Regions from separate parts of the Pseudomonas sp. DG56-2 genome, predicted to be linked through region 1. Evidence: predicted binding sites of a transcription regulator. Region 1 holds the regulator's gene; each other region holds the start of a gene.
What was found. Region 1 encodes FliA, which starts transcription of late flagellar genes. Its sites were predicted from a motif close to CTAAAGTTTNNNNNNNNNNNGCCGNTAA; they were not measured.
Positions count from the first base shown of each region.

Region 1 (4,654 bases):
TCCATCACGCCGCGTTTTACCGCAATGGCGCGCAGGACATTGGCATCCATACCCTTGCCATCATCGGAGATCGACAGCAGGATGTGATCGCCTTCCTGCTCGGCCGAGAGCACCACCTTGCCACCGCGGGACTTGCCCGCCGCTTCGCGTTCTTCGGGCGTTTCGACGCCGTGGTCCACGGCGTTGCGCACCAAGTGCACCAACGGGTCGGCCAGGGCCTCGACAAGGTTCTTGTCGAGGTCGGTTTCTTCGCCAACCAACTCCAGGTTGATTTCTTTCTTCAACTGCCGGGCAAGGTCGCGAACCAGGCGTGGGAAACGCCCGAAGACTTTCTTGATCGGCTGCATGCGCGTCTTCATGACGGCGGTCTGCAGGTCGGCCGTCACCACGTCCAGGTTCGACACCGCCTTGGACATGGCTTCATCACCACTGTTCAGGCCCAGGCGTACCAGCCGATTACGTACCAGCACCAGTTCGCCGACCATGTTCATGATCTCGTCCAGGCGTGCGGTATCGACGCGTACGGTTGTTTCCGTCTCGCTGGCGGGGTGTTTCTCTGCAGCCGGTGCAGCTTGACGTGCAGACGCAGGTGCCGCGGCCTTGGCCGGTGCGGCAGCAGCTTTGGCTACCGGTGCCGGCGCAGGCGCCTGGGCTGGAGCGGTTGCAGGTTTGGCGGCCACGGCGGCAGCGGGAGCAGCGGCGGTCGCAACGCTGTCGGGTGCAAACTTGCCTTTGCCATGCAACTCATCGAGCAGGGCTTCGAACTCATGCTCGGAAATATGATCGCCGGCTGCTGCCGCATCTGCTTGCGGTGCCGGTGCAGACGTGGCGGTCAGGGCCTCGACGGCAAAGCTGCCCTTGCCATGCAACTGGTCAAGCAGCGCTTCGAACTCGTCATCGGTGATTTCATCGCTTGCACCCTGGGCCGATGGCTCCACAGGTGCAGACGTGCTGACGCTGTCGGGTGCGAACTGCCCCTTGCCATGCAACTGGTCGAGCAGCGATTCGAACTCGGCGTCGGTAATCTCGTCGCTGGCTGCGACAGGTGCCTGTTCTTGCGCTTGTGCCTCAGCCTTGACGGCATTAAGCGAATCAAGCAGTTGCTCGAATTCGGTATCGGTGATGTCTGCTTCGGCCACGGGCTCAGGCGCTTGCTCAAGCACCGGTGCCGGCTCGGGCTCCGCTACCGGCTCGGCCCCTGCAGGCTCGGCCAGGCGAGCCAGTGCCGCCAACAACTCAGGTGTAGCGGCAGTGACATCACTGCGTTCACGCACCTGGCCGAACATGCGGTTGACCGTATCCAGCGCTTCCAGGACCACGTCCATCAGCTCGGAATCGACGCGTCGCTCACCCTTGCGCAGGATGTCGAAGACGTTTTCGGCGATGTGGCAGCACTCCACCAGCTCGTTGAGCTGGAGGAAGCCGGCGCCCCCTTTTACAGTGTGAAAACCGCGAAAGATTGCATTGAGCAGGTCGGCATCATCGGGACGGCTTTCCAGCTCGACCAATTGCTCGGACAGTTGCTCAAGAATCTCGCCGGCTTCTACCAGAAAATCCTGGAGGATTTCTTCATCGGCGCCGAAGCTCATTAAACGTGCTCCCTAAAAACCCAGACTGGACAGCAGATCGTCGACATCGTCCTGACCGGACACAACGTCTTCACGCTTATCGGCATGAATCTGCGGACCTTCACCCCGAGTCGGATGTTTTTCTTGATCTTTTTCAGCACGCAACTGCTGGTGGTCATGTTCGATACCGGCAAAACGGTCGACCTGACTGGCCATCAGCACGAGCTTGAGCAGATTGCTTTCTACTTCGGTGACCAGTGCCGTAACACGTTTGATCACCTGACCGGTCAGGTCCTGATAGTCCTGAGCCAGCAAAATATCGTTGAGGTGGCCGGCGACCTTGCGACTGCCTTCCTCGCTGCGCTCCAGAAACCGATCGACGCGGTGCATCAGCTCGCGAAACTCCGGCGCAGCCACTTCGCGGCGCAAGAAGCGCTGCCAATCGGCACGCAGGTCACGTGCTTCATCACTGAGTTCGTGCAGTACCGGGGTGCTCTCCTCGACCAGGTCCATGGTGCGATTCGCGGCACCCTCGGTCAGCTTGACCACATAGGACAAGCGCTCGGTGGCATCGGTAATCTGCGAAACTTCCTCGGCCTGAGGCATGTGCGGATCGATCTGGAAACTGACGATCGCGCTGTGCAACTCACGAGTGAGCTTGCCCACTTCCTGGTACAAGCCGAGGTCACGGGTCTGGTTCAGCTGATGGATGAGTTGCACCGCGTCGCCAAATTTCCCTCGTTCGAGGCTGTCGACCAGTTCGTGGGCGTGCTTTTTGAGTGTCGACTCAAAGCCGTCCAACGATGATTGTGTTTGCTCCATAGCGCCCCCGTGGCGTGTCTCAGCTATTGACGCGCTCGAAGATCTTCTCGATCTTTTCTTTCAGCACCTGGGCAGTGAACGGCTTGACCACATAACCGTTGACGCCGGCCTGTGCCGCTTCGATGATCTGCTCGCGCTTGGCTTCGGCGGTGACCATCAGCACCGGCAGGTGCTTGAGACGCTCATCGGCGCGCACTTTGCGCAGCAGGTCGATGCCGGACATGCCAGGCATGTTCCAGTCGGTTACGAGAAAATCGAAGTGACCGCTTTCGAGCATCGGCAGCGCCGTGTTGCCGTCGTCGGCTTCCTGGGTGTTGGTAAAGCCCAGGTCACGCAACAGGTTCTTGATGATCCGCCGCATCGTCGAAAAGTCGTCGACGATGAGGATTTTCATGTCTTTGTTCAATTAGACCTCCAAGCAGTCTTTAACGCGCTCAGCGCTGAACGCGCATTCAATCAATTCGGGTACTTCGTTTCACGACTGCATTGAACCTGCGTTCAACGCGCCCGCCATTCTCCCAGGCGACTACGCAAACGCGCCGCACACTGGCTGTGCAACTGGCTGACGCGCGACTCACTGACACCCAGGACCTCACCGATTTCCTTGAGGTTCAGTTCCTCGTCGTAGTACAGCGCCAGCACCAGACGCTCGCGTTCCGGCAGATTGGCGATCGCGTCGGCCAAGGCTGCCTGGAAGCGCTCGTCTTCCAGATCGCGCGAAGGCTCGAGCTGGGCGGTGGCGCCGTCCTCGTGCAGGCCTTCATGTTCGCCGTCCTGCAACAGGTCGTCGAAACTGAACAGGCGACTGCCCAGGGTGTCATTCAAAATCCCGTAATAATCATCGAGACTCAATTGAAGTTCGGCAGCAACCTCGTGATCTTTAGCGTCACGGCCGGTTTTTGCTTCAATTGCACGTATCGCGTCACTGACCATGCGGGTATTGCGGTGGACCGAGCGCGGCGCCCAATCACCTTTACGTACTTCGTCAAGCATTGCCCCGCGGATACGGATACCGGCGTAGGTCTCGAAACTGGCACCCTTGCTCGCGTCGTACTTGTTGGAGACTTCAAGCAGGCCGATCATGCCGGCCTGGATCAAATCCTCCACCTGCACACTGGCTGGCAAACGTGCCAGCAAGTGATAGGCGATACGCTTGACCAGCGGCGCATAGCGCTCGATCAACTCGTACTGTCCATCGCGAGAAGCCTTGCTGTACATCCGATAACCGCTGGCGTTCATAGCACAGGTCCCGCACTCGTCGGTTGCACCAGGCGCTCGACAAAAAACTCCAGGTGTCCACGCGGGTTTGCCGGCAGCGGCCAGGTATCGACCTTCTGAGCAATGGCCTTGAATGCCAGCGCGCACTTGGAACGCGGGAAGGCTTCATAGACCGCTCGCTGCTTCTGCACAGCCTTGCGCACGCACTCGTCGTAAGGCACCGCGCCGACGTATTGTAGGGCTACGTCAAGGAAGCGATCTGTGACCTTGGTCAACTTGGCGAACAGGTTGCGGCCCTCTTGAGGGCTTTGTGCCATGTTGGCCAGGACGCGGAAGCGATTCATGCCGTAATCGCGGTTGAGCAATTTGATCAAGGCATAGGCGTCGGTGATGGAAGTGGGCTCGTCGCACACCACCAGCAACACTTCTTGCGCCGCGCGCACGAAACTGACTACCGAGTCACCAATACCCGCAGCGGTATCGATCACCAGTACATCGAGATTGTCGCCGATCTCGCTGAATGCCTGGATCAGGCCTGCGTGCTGGGCAGGCGCCAGGTGCACCATGCTCTGCGTGCCGGAAGCGGCCGGCACAATGCGCACGCCCCCCGGCCCTTGCAACAGCACATCGCGCAGCTCACAACGACCTTCGATCACATCGGCCAAAGTGCGCTTGGGCGCAAGGCCGAGCAATACGTCGACGTTGGCCAGGCCGAGGTCGGCATCGAGCAGCATGACCCGACGGCCAAGCTCTGCCAATGCCAATGAAAGGTTCACTGACACGTTAGTCTTGCCGACGCCACCTTTGCCGCCAGTTACGGCGATCACCTGTACGGGATGCATGCTACCCATGTTTGTTCATTACCTTGTCTTGCTTAGACTGAGGCCACATGACCGGCTGCGCTTTCAACACCTGAAAAATGCCTGGCAGTCCATCAATGCAGATACTTTGCAACGTCTTCACAATCACCTCAGCCAACACGCTTGCCGGGGCTGTGGTAGAGATCAGCGAACATATCGGCCATCGCCTCTTCGCTGGGCTCCTCC
Region 1 is NZ_CP032311.1:4,184,067-4,188,720, forward strand. Features, by position in the region: gene D3Z90_RS19125 (chemotaxis protein CheA) at 1-1,589, opposite strand, end outside; gene D3Z90_RS19130 (protein phosphatase CheZ) at 1,602-2,390, opposite strand; gene D3Z90_RS19135 (chemotaxis response regulator CheY) at 2,410-2,784, opposite strand; gene fliA (RNA polymerase sigma factor FliA) at 2,889-3,629, opposite strand; gene fleN (flagellar synthesis regulator FleN) at 3,626-4,459, opposite strand; gene flhF (flagellar biosynthesis protein FlhF) at 4,579-4,654, opposite strand, start outside.

Region 2 (4,654 bases), 1.1 Mb from region 1:
AAGCTTGAAGGCATTGCCACCCAACTGGACCTCTACGACGGCGAAACCGGTATGACTGCCGATGACGTCAGCGGTCAGGTCTGCAGCAACATCAGTGGCTGTACTCACCTGATCAGCGTCCTCTCCCCGGAAACCATCGACTGTTGGTGGGTACCCTTCCAATTAGGCGCCGCCACCCTCGGCAATCGTCGCATCGCCCTGTACCAATGCGCACACTGCGCGCTGCCTGGATTTCTGGAGAAGTGGCCCATCATGAGCCTGCGCGAACACATCGATCTGTTCGTGCTCGCCTACCACGACGAACAGACATTCCGCCGCTCTATTTGTAGTGAAGGTGCTCACGCCGACGCCACCAATCGACTGAATGCCGGCTTCTTCCACGCTGACCTCAAGGCCAAGATCCGCCGTGGCTTTTGACTTTCGCCAGAAAGCACAACGCCCGTGAACATTGCTGTTGACGGGCGTTGCAGGCAAAGGCTGGGATTACTCCTTGCTCTCGTCCATCTTCAATACGCCATCCTCGAAGATGTTCAGCTTCTGACGCAGTTCACGTGGCTGCATGGGCTCGTCAACAGGCGCGGGGGCTGGCGAGGCCGGATTGGGTGCCGGGGCGTCGGCACCTGGCGCGGCCCCTTCTGGTGCACCGGGCTGCGGCTGCTCGCCCTCGATGGTGCGCTGGGCCTTTTTGGTCAGCACGATAATATCGATACGCCGATTGACCGGATTGAGCGGATTGGCCCGATCAAACAACGAAGACGAAGCATAACCAACCACGCGGGCAACCTGGGTATCCGGGTAGCCACCCGCAACCAGAGCACGACGCGCTGCGTTGGCACGGTTGGCCGACAGCTCCCAGTTGCCGAAGTCTCCGGTGCCAGCGTACGGCTTGGCGTCGGTATGGCCACTGATACTGATCTTGTTCGGTACAGCCTTGATGGTATCGGCCATCGCCAGAAGGATGTCTTCGAAATACGGCTGCAAGCGGGCACTACCGAGGTCGAACATTGGTCTGTTTTCAGCGTCCATGATCTGGATACGCAGGCCATCCTGGGTAATCTCGAACAGAATCTGGTCCTTGAACTTCTGCAGTTCCGGGTTCTCGTCGACCTTGTTCTGCAACTCCTGCAAAAGCAGTTCGAGGCGCTCACGCTCAACCTGCTCGGCCATACTTTCGACCTTGTCCTGATCCAGTTGAATGCTGGTGTCCGGCGTCGGTTCGGATTTGACTTCAGGGTTGATGGTCTTTTCCGGGGCAAGCTCGGGCGAACCGCCCAGGTCAATAATGTAGGGCGTACCGCTTTCCGAAAAACCGATGGGGTCCTTGAAGTACCCGGCAATGGCGATTTTCTGTTCCGGTGTGGCAGTGGACATCAACCAAAGCACCAGGAAGAGCGCCATCATCGCCGTAGCAAAGTCGGCGAAGGCGATCTTCCAGGCACCACCGTGGTGGCCGTCGCCAAAGCGCTTTACGCGCTTGACGATAATGGGCTGATTATTCTCCATGACTTAGCGTCCGCGAACCGCTTGTTCCAGCTCGGCGAAACTTGGACGGTGGGCCGGGAACAGCACCTTGCGCCCGAATTCCACTGCCAGAGACGGCGGCATGCCGGAAGCCGAAGCCACCAGCGAAGCCTTGATCGCTTCATAGACGTTGAGTTCTTCGCGGGCGTCCTGGCGCAGCGCGGTGGCCAGCGGGCCGAAGAAACCGTAGGCCGCGAGAATACCGAAGAAGGTACCTACCAACGCCGCACCCACGTGCAGGCCGATGGCCTGCTGGTCGCCATCGCCCAACGAGGCCATGGTCACCACGATACCCAATACTGCAGCCACGATACCGAAGCCTGGCATGCCATCGGCGATACCGGTCACGGCATGGGACGGGTGCTCGAGCTCTTCCTTCATGCTCAACAGCTCCATGTCGAACAGGCCTTCGAGCTCATGGGGAGCCATGTTGCCGGTGGACATGATGCGCAGATAGTCACAGATGAAGGCAGTCATACGTTCATCGCCCAGCACCGCCGGGTATTTGGCAAAGATCGGGCTGGAGGCGGCATCTTCGATATCGGCCTCGATCGCCATCATGCCTTCGCGGCGGCTTTTGTTGAGGATCTCGTAGACCAACCCGAGCACCTCGACATAAAACGTGTGGGTAAAGCGTGTGCCGAACATTTTCAGCGACTTTTTGATTACATGCATGGTCATGTAACCGGGGTTCGCCTGCAAGAACGCACCAAAGGCTGCGCCACCGATGATCAAGACCTCGAAAGGCTGAATCAGTGCCGCAATTTTGCCGTGAGACAGAACATATCCGCCGAGCACACTCGCGAATACGACGATGATGCCGATAATTTTAGCCATAGATTGAAAGCACTTACTGTCGTGGTCGGGGTCGTGAACGGAAGTTAAAAAAACTCTTCTTCTACTTATCGGCAGATCTGCGCCAGACTATAGTCAGTCAAGGCGAAAAGCCAGTTCGGCCCCTTCCAGCATGCCTATTGAAACCAACGTGCCAGATCAAACACCGAAAACACTCGCTGCCTGGGTCAAGCTACTAGATAGCGTTCGATTGCCCATTCCCATCACCAGCTATGAGCGGGTCAACGCCGCAATTGCCGATAGCCGTCGCTCTCTGCGCGATATCGCCGAATTGATGCAGGACAGCCCAGCCTTGGTGCTTGGGGTCATGCGCGAGGCCAATCATCACACCAACACAAGCATCGGCGAGCCTGCCGAGAGCTTGGAAATCGCCTTGAATCGCCTGGGCCTGGCGCGCACAGCAGAGCTGCTCGAGCGCCTGCCAGTCCTTGCTGAGTGCGAGATCGCACCGACCTTGCGTCAGTTACAGATGGTCAGCCAGCACGCCAGCCAGCAGGCCAACGGCCTGTTTGCCAGCCGCCTGGCCCGACTCTGGCAGGAAATTCACTGGGGCAGCCTGTTGTTTCTTTCGCCCTTATGGCCATTGGCACTGACCTTCCCCAAGCTTCTCGAAGACTGGGAGCTGCGCGTCGTGCACAAGGGTGAATCGGCACAACAGGTCGAAATGGAGTTGTTTGGGGTGCGCGTGTTGAGCCTGTGCAAGGCGCTGGCCGAACACTGGCGACTTCCAGACTGGGTCACCCGCGGCTATCAACTGCTGCAGGAGGAGCGCCGCTTGCTGGCGCAGGCCCTGCACATTGCCCGCGACCAAAACAGCCTGCGCCAGCAGCGACGCCTGGACGAACGGCCGAACTTGCGACGTTGGTTCAACCAGCCTGCCAACACTGTACTGCTGGCCAATGGCTTGGCGTTGGCTGCACAAGTGGGTTGGACCAACCCTCATGTCCGACGCTGGCAACTGCTCACCAGTCTGTATTTGCAAACATCACTGGACGAGGTACAACAACTGGTGCACCAACAGGCAGCCACCAGTGCCCGTCACCATGCCTGTCATGACCTGTTCCACCCGGCCGAGGCCTTGCTCTGGCCCTGGAATCAGCGCCGCCTGCACCCCGGCCAGATCGCTCCGCCGCCACCTTCGACCCAGGCCTTGGGCACTTGGCGCAAACTCTGCGCCGAGTTATTGAGCGAGCCTAGCCCGTTCAGCAATGCCATACACCTGACCACCGTGGCCCGTGATGCCTTGGTAGCCTGTGGCATGCAACGGGTGATGCTGTTGATGACCGACAAGACCGCTACCCAGTTACGCGTCCATCAAACAGCCGGAATTCCGGCAGAAGCCACCAGCCTGGTTGTGTCGATCGAACAGAGCAAGTTGCTTCAGCGCCTCATGAGCTCATCAGCTCAGTTACGCCTGACGCCGGAGAATAGTGTTCAATTTTCCGCCCTGTTACCGCCACACCTGCGTACGTGTTTCCGCAGCGAACACGTGTTGCTGCGCTCGCTGTCGAGCAATGGCCGGGTAGTAATGGTGCTGATTGCCGACCAAGGTGGAAAACCGATGGCCGATGTCAGCGTGCAAGCCTTTGGCAAAACCGCGCAATGTATCGAGCGAGCCCTGACTGCCTTCAGCAACCGCAGCGCCTGACCCATGCGCTACAATCGCCCCCTCTGATCCGCCCTGGAGACTCTGGATGACTGACTTTTCTGGCTTGCCCCTGGTAATCGAGCCGGCTGACCTGCAAGCCCGGCTTGATGTACCAGAGTTGATCCTGGTAGATCTGACCAGCATCAACCGCTATAACAGCGGGCATATTCCGGGCGCTCGCTTTGTCGACCCAAAGCGTACCCAACTGGGCCAGCCCCCTGCACCGGGCCTGCTGCCAGCCAAAGCCGATCTGGAAAAGCTGTTCGCCGAACTCGGCCACAACGACAATGCGATCTATGTGGTATATGACGACGAAGGCGGTGGCTGGGCTGGACGCTTTATCTGGCTGCTCGATGTCATCGGCCACAAGCGTTACCACTACCTCAACGGCGGCGCTCAAGCGTGGCCGGCGAGCACCCTGAGCACTGAAGTACCGAGCCATGCTGGCGCTACCGTCAGCCTGACGCTGCACGAAGAGCCCACGGCCACCCGTGAATACCTGCAAAGCCGCATCGGTGCTGCCGACCTGGCGATCTGGGATGCACGCAGCGCCGCCGAATACCGTGGCGAGAAAGTGTTGGCAGCCAAAGGCGGACACATTCCCGGCGCAGTCAACTTCGAGTGGACTGC
Region 2 is NZ_CP032311.1:5,287,765-5,292,418, forward strand. Features, by position in the region: gene D3Z90_RS24295 (TIR domain-containing protein) at 1-417, shown strand, start outside; gene motB (flagellar motor protein MotB) at 484-1,503, opposite strand; gene motA (flagellar motor stator protein MotA) at 1,507-2,358, opposite strand; gene D3Z90_RS24310 (HDOD domain-containing protein) at 2,489-4,024, shown strand; gene D3Z90_RS24315 (rhodanese-like domain-containing protein) at 4,071-4,654, shown strand, end outside.
Region 2: a site for FliA is predicted at 2,424-2,451, ahead of motA (flagellar motor stator protein MotA). Genes of this name have one in related genera too.

Region 3 (4,654 bases), 940 kb from region 1:
CATGACTGCCAAGCAGTGTGTTCACCAGCCACCAGAGTGCCGGGAAAACGATGAAGGTGAACCCCTGCACCATCATGTGCAGACGGCTGTTTTTCAGGCCGTGGCCAATTTGTTCACTGGACAGGTTGATGCCGTGCAGGAAAAACACCAGGAACACGCCGACATTGATCACTGATTCGGCATGCAGGGCGCCGCCACTGCGGCCAATGTCGGGAAACAGCCAGGCCAGAAAGGTGGCGAGGAACATGCCGCACAGAAACCAGTCGGTAACGACGCGTTTGAGGTGTTTGAGCACTTGCATAGGCGGGCCTGCGAATCATTTTGTAATCGTTGAGCACACAGGCTACGCTCGGCAGATGGTTACCGTCTTGCGACATAAGGCCAAGTGATGCCGATTAACGGACAACAGCCTGCACCCCGTCAGATTCCAGCACTGGAGCGGTTACCGCGGGCGCTGTATGCACGGGCGGAAAGCCTCGGAGCAGGTTCCTGGACGCCACGGCATCAGCATGACTGGGTGCAATTTTCTTATGCGATCAGTGGCGTGCTCGGTGTCTACACCGATGAAGGCAGCTACTTTGCTCCGCCTCAATGGGGTATCTGGATTCCAGCCGGAGTGGAGCACGAGGTGGTCACCTCGATGCAAGCGGAAATGCGCAGCCTGTATGTACGCCGCGAAGAAGCTGGCTGGGCGCCAGGGCAGTGCCGGGTATTGGAAGTCACGCCGCTGGCGCGAGAATTGATCAAACAGTTCTGCTTGTTGCCGGTGAACTATCCCGAAGGCGACAGCGCTGAAGCACGACTGGTGGCGGTGTTGCTGGATCAGTTGCAGGCATTGCCGCAGGTAGGCTTTTCCTTGCCCTTGCCTAAACACCCGCGCTTGCTTGAAGTGTGCAACGAATTGCTCGCCCACCCGCAGCACGGGCAAACGCTGGGGCAATGGGCGCAGCGCCTGAACACCTCGGAGAAAACCTTGATGCGTTTGTTCCAGCGTGAAACCGGTTTGAGCTTTCGCGGCTGGCGCCAGCGCATGCGCCTACTGTCTTCTCTGACGGCGCTGGAGGCCGGGCAAAGTGTCACCGAAGCCGCGCTAGGTTGCGGTTACGACTCCACCTCGGCCTACATTGCAGCGTTCAAGGGCCTGTTCGGCTTCACTCCGGGTGAGTTGCGCCTTTAGTTACTCCCACGTAGTTAGGCCCACGGCGGCGTTCAGGTACGGAACCTGCGCACCAGCGCATCCAGTTCGTTGGACAAGCCCGCAAGGCTTTGTGAGTCCTGGCGCGCCGAGTTGGCCAGTTCAGCCACCAATTGCGCGTCACCATGAATCTGGCTGATATGCCGGTTGATGTCTTCGGCCACCTGGTGCTGTTCTTCGGCCGCCGTGGCAATTTGGGTGTTCATGTCGCGAATGACGTCGACTGACTCGCGAATCTGTCCAAAACTGCTGCGCGCCATTCCAATGCGGTTGACCGACAATTGCGAGATCTCCAGGCTGGCATGCATTTGCTGGGCGACTTCGCTGGTGCGATTGGCGAGGTTTCCGAGCAGACCGTCGATCTCGGCGGTGGAGTCGGCGGTACGTTTGGCCAAGGCCCGAACTTCGTCGGCTACCACGGCAAAACCGCGGCCCTGTTCACCTGCGCGGGCGGCTTCGATGGCTGCGTTAAGGGCCAGCAGGTTGGTTTGCTCGGCAATCGAACGAATGGTGCCAAGAATCGATTGAATAGCATTGCTGTCACGTTCCAGTTGCTGCATCGATTGCGCTGACTGTTGAATCTCCTGGCTCAGGCGATCGACGCTTTGCACCGCGTCGTCGATCTGCTGCTGGCCTTCGCGCGCCTGTTGTTGACCGCTGTCGGCCGAATCTGCCGCCTGGCTGCAAGAACGGGCAACCTCGTTGGCGGTGGCAACCATTTCGTGGAAGGCTGTCGACACCATATCTACCGCTTCGCGCTGACGCCCGGCCGCTTCGGCCATGTCGTGGGAAACCTGAGTGGAGCTGCTGGAGGTCGCAAGGATTTTACTGGCGGCCTGACCGATGCTCTGAATCAGGTTGCGGATGGCTGCCAGGAACTGGTTGAACCAACTGGCCAATTGCGCGGTTTCGTCGCGCCCGCGAACCTCGAGGCTACGGGTCAGATCACCTTCGCCTTGGGCGATGCCTTCCAGGCCATTGGTAACACTGTGGATCGGTCGCACGATCAGTTTGGCGAAGGTGGCGCCAACCAGTGCGAACACACCCGCCAGCACCAGGGCGATGATCGATACAATCCAGGTCAGTTGAGTAGCGCCCTGCATGACTTCGTCGTGACGTATCAGACCGATGAAGTTCCAGCCCAACTGCTCCGAGGGCCAGACATTGGCCATGTAGCGCTCACCGTCGAGTTCGACCTCGACCAGCCCTTTACCGGCCTTGGCCAGCTGCGCGTAGCCATCGCCGAGGGTGGCCAGGTTTTTGAAGTTGTGTGCGGGGGCGCGGGGGTCGACCAGTACGTTGCCGTTATCTTCGAGCAGCATCAGGTAGCCACTCTCACCCAGTTTGATCTGCTTGATGATTTCGGTCAGTTGCTTGAGCGACACGTCGATGTTGACCACCCCGCCTGGATTGCCAAGCTGGTTGGCGACGGCGCGCACGGTGCTGACCAGCACCGCGTCGTCACTGGCCCAGTAGTACGCGTCGGTGCGCAGGGTCTTGCCCGGACTGGCCATTGCGGCCTGATACCAAGGGCGTTGGCGCGGGTCATAGTTGGCCATCTTTGGATCGCCCGGCCAGAAGGCATAACCACCGTCACTCAGTCCGTAGGACACATAGGCATAGGCCGGATGGCTGGCCGCCAGGCTTGCAAACATATTGAAGAGCTTTTGGTCTTGCTCGCTCTGAACAATCTGCGCAGCATCGGCGCTCATATGCTTCTTGACGTCGTTGCCGCTGGCGCTGATCAACGGCTGAGCGGCCAGATAGTCGACGTTCTGACTGATGCCCTCGAAGAACAGCTGCATGGCGTTGGCCACTTGGCGAATTTCGCGATTACTGCCATCAACGAAACCTTCTTTGGCCTCACTGCGTAAATTGAGGACGACCAGCGTGGCGACCAGGATGACAGGCAAACCGGCGATAACGGCAAAGGCCCATGTCAGTTTTTGTTTGATGTTCATCCGCGCTCCAGAATTTTTCTTGTAAACACACGAGGCTGCTTCAGACTGCATCGGCCATTTGTTTCAGAAATAAAGTCCGACCTCGGTTAAAGTCCGGTATTCATTGGGAACTAACGTCGGAAATGACTACTCCCTCGTCAGTGCCCATAAAAAGAATGGCAAGTCAGACGGATTGCCGTTACAACGCTGTGCGGTCTTGAAACAGCGAAAAGCCGGTGCAGTACCGGTAACCTACAAAAAATTACGTGTCTGGCAGAACAGGACCCCCGACAAAAGCCGATGAAGACTCCAAAACGCATTGAACCACTGGTTGAAGATGGACTGGTCGATGAGGTACTCCGACCGCTGATGAGTGGCAAGGAGGCCGCCGTGTACGTGGTGCGCTGCGGAAAGGAATTGCGCTGTGCCAAGGTCTACAAAGAGGCGAACAAGCGCAGCTTCCGTCAGGCGGCCGAGTATCAGGAAGGGCGTAAAGTACGCAACAGCCGTCAGGCCCGAGCCATGGCCAAAGGCTCCAAGTACGGACGCAAGGAGGCTGAGGACGCCTGGCAGAACGCCGAGGTGGCTGCTCTGTTCCGACTCGCCAATGCGGGTGTGCGGGTGCCGCGCCCCTACGACTTTCTCGACGGTGTACTGCTGATGGAGCTGGTGGCCGACGAACATGGTGATGCCGCTCCTCGGCTCAACGATGTGTACCTGGAGCCGGATCAAGCGCGCGAATATCACGCTTTCGTGATTCGTCAGATCGTGCTGATGCTATGTGCGGGCCTCGTGCATGGCGACTTGTCGGAGTTCAACGTGCTGCTGGGGCCGGAAGGGCCGGTGATCATCGACTTGCCACAAGCGGTGGATGCGGCGGGTAACAACCACGCATTCAGCATGCTGGAGCGTGATGTCGGCAACATGGCGGCGTACTTCGGGCGCTTTGCCCCGGAACTCCGGAAAACCCGATATGCCCATGAAATGTGGGCCCTGTACCAGTCTGGTGACTTGTTGCCGGAGAGCGAGCTTACGGGGCAGTTCGCGCTGGACGAGCACACGGCTGATGTCAAAGGAGTTATGCGCGAGATTGACGCAGCGCGCTTCGATGAGGCCCGTCGGCGTGCCATCAGAGAGGACGCCGAGCGGGGTTCGAGCAAGGACGAGGAACCAGCCCCGCCCTGGATGCAGTAGTGCGTCAGTGACAGCAACTGCCCCCGGCTGCCAGATCCTTGAGGATCGGGCAGTCCGGGCGATCGTCGCCGTGGCAATGAGTGACCAGCTCGCTCAAGGTATCGCGCAGGCTTACCAGTTCTTCGATGCGTCGGTTCAGATCATCGATGTGTTGGCTGGCCAGGGCCTTGACGTCGGCACTGGCGCGCTGGCGGTCCTGCCACAGGGTCAGCAGGCGGGCGACTTCTTCCAGTGAAAACCCCAGATCTCTCGAACGCTTGATGAACGCCAGTTGGTGCAAGTCTTCCTGCTGGTACAAGCGATAGCCACTGTCGCTGCGCACCGC
Region 3 is NZ_CP032311.1:5,126,704-5,131,357, reverse strand. Features, by position in the region: gene D3Z90_RS23590 (bile acid:sodium symporter family protein) at 1-301, opposite strand, end outside; gene D3Z90_RS23585 (helix-turn-helix transcriptional regulator) at 389-1,177, shown strand; gene D3Z90_RS27480 (methyl-accepting chemotaxis protein) at 1,210-1,938, opposite strand; partial or broken gene D3Z90_RS27475 (cache domain-containing protein) at 2,068-3,156, opposite strand; gene D3Z90_RS23575 (PA4780 family RIO1-like protein kinase) at 3,436-4,329, shown strand; gene cueR (Cu(I)-responsive transcriptional regulator) at 4,334-4,654, opposite strand, start outside.
Region 3: a site for FliA is predicted at 1,967-1,994, ahead of D3Z90_RS27480 (methyl-accepting chemotaxis protein). Genes of this name have one in related genera too.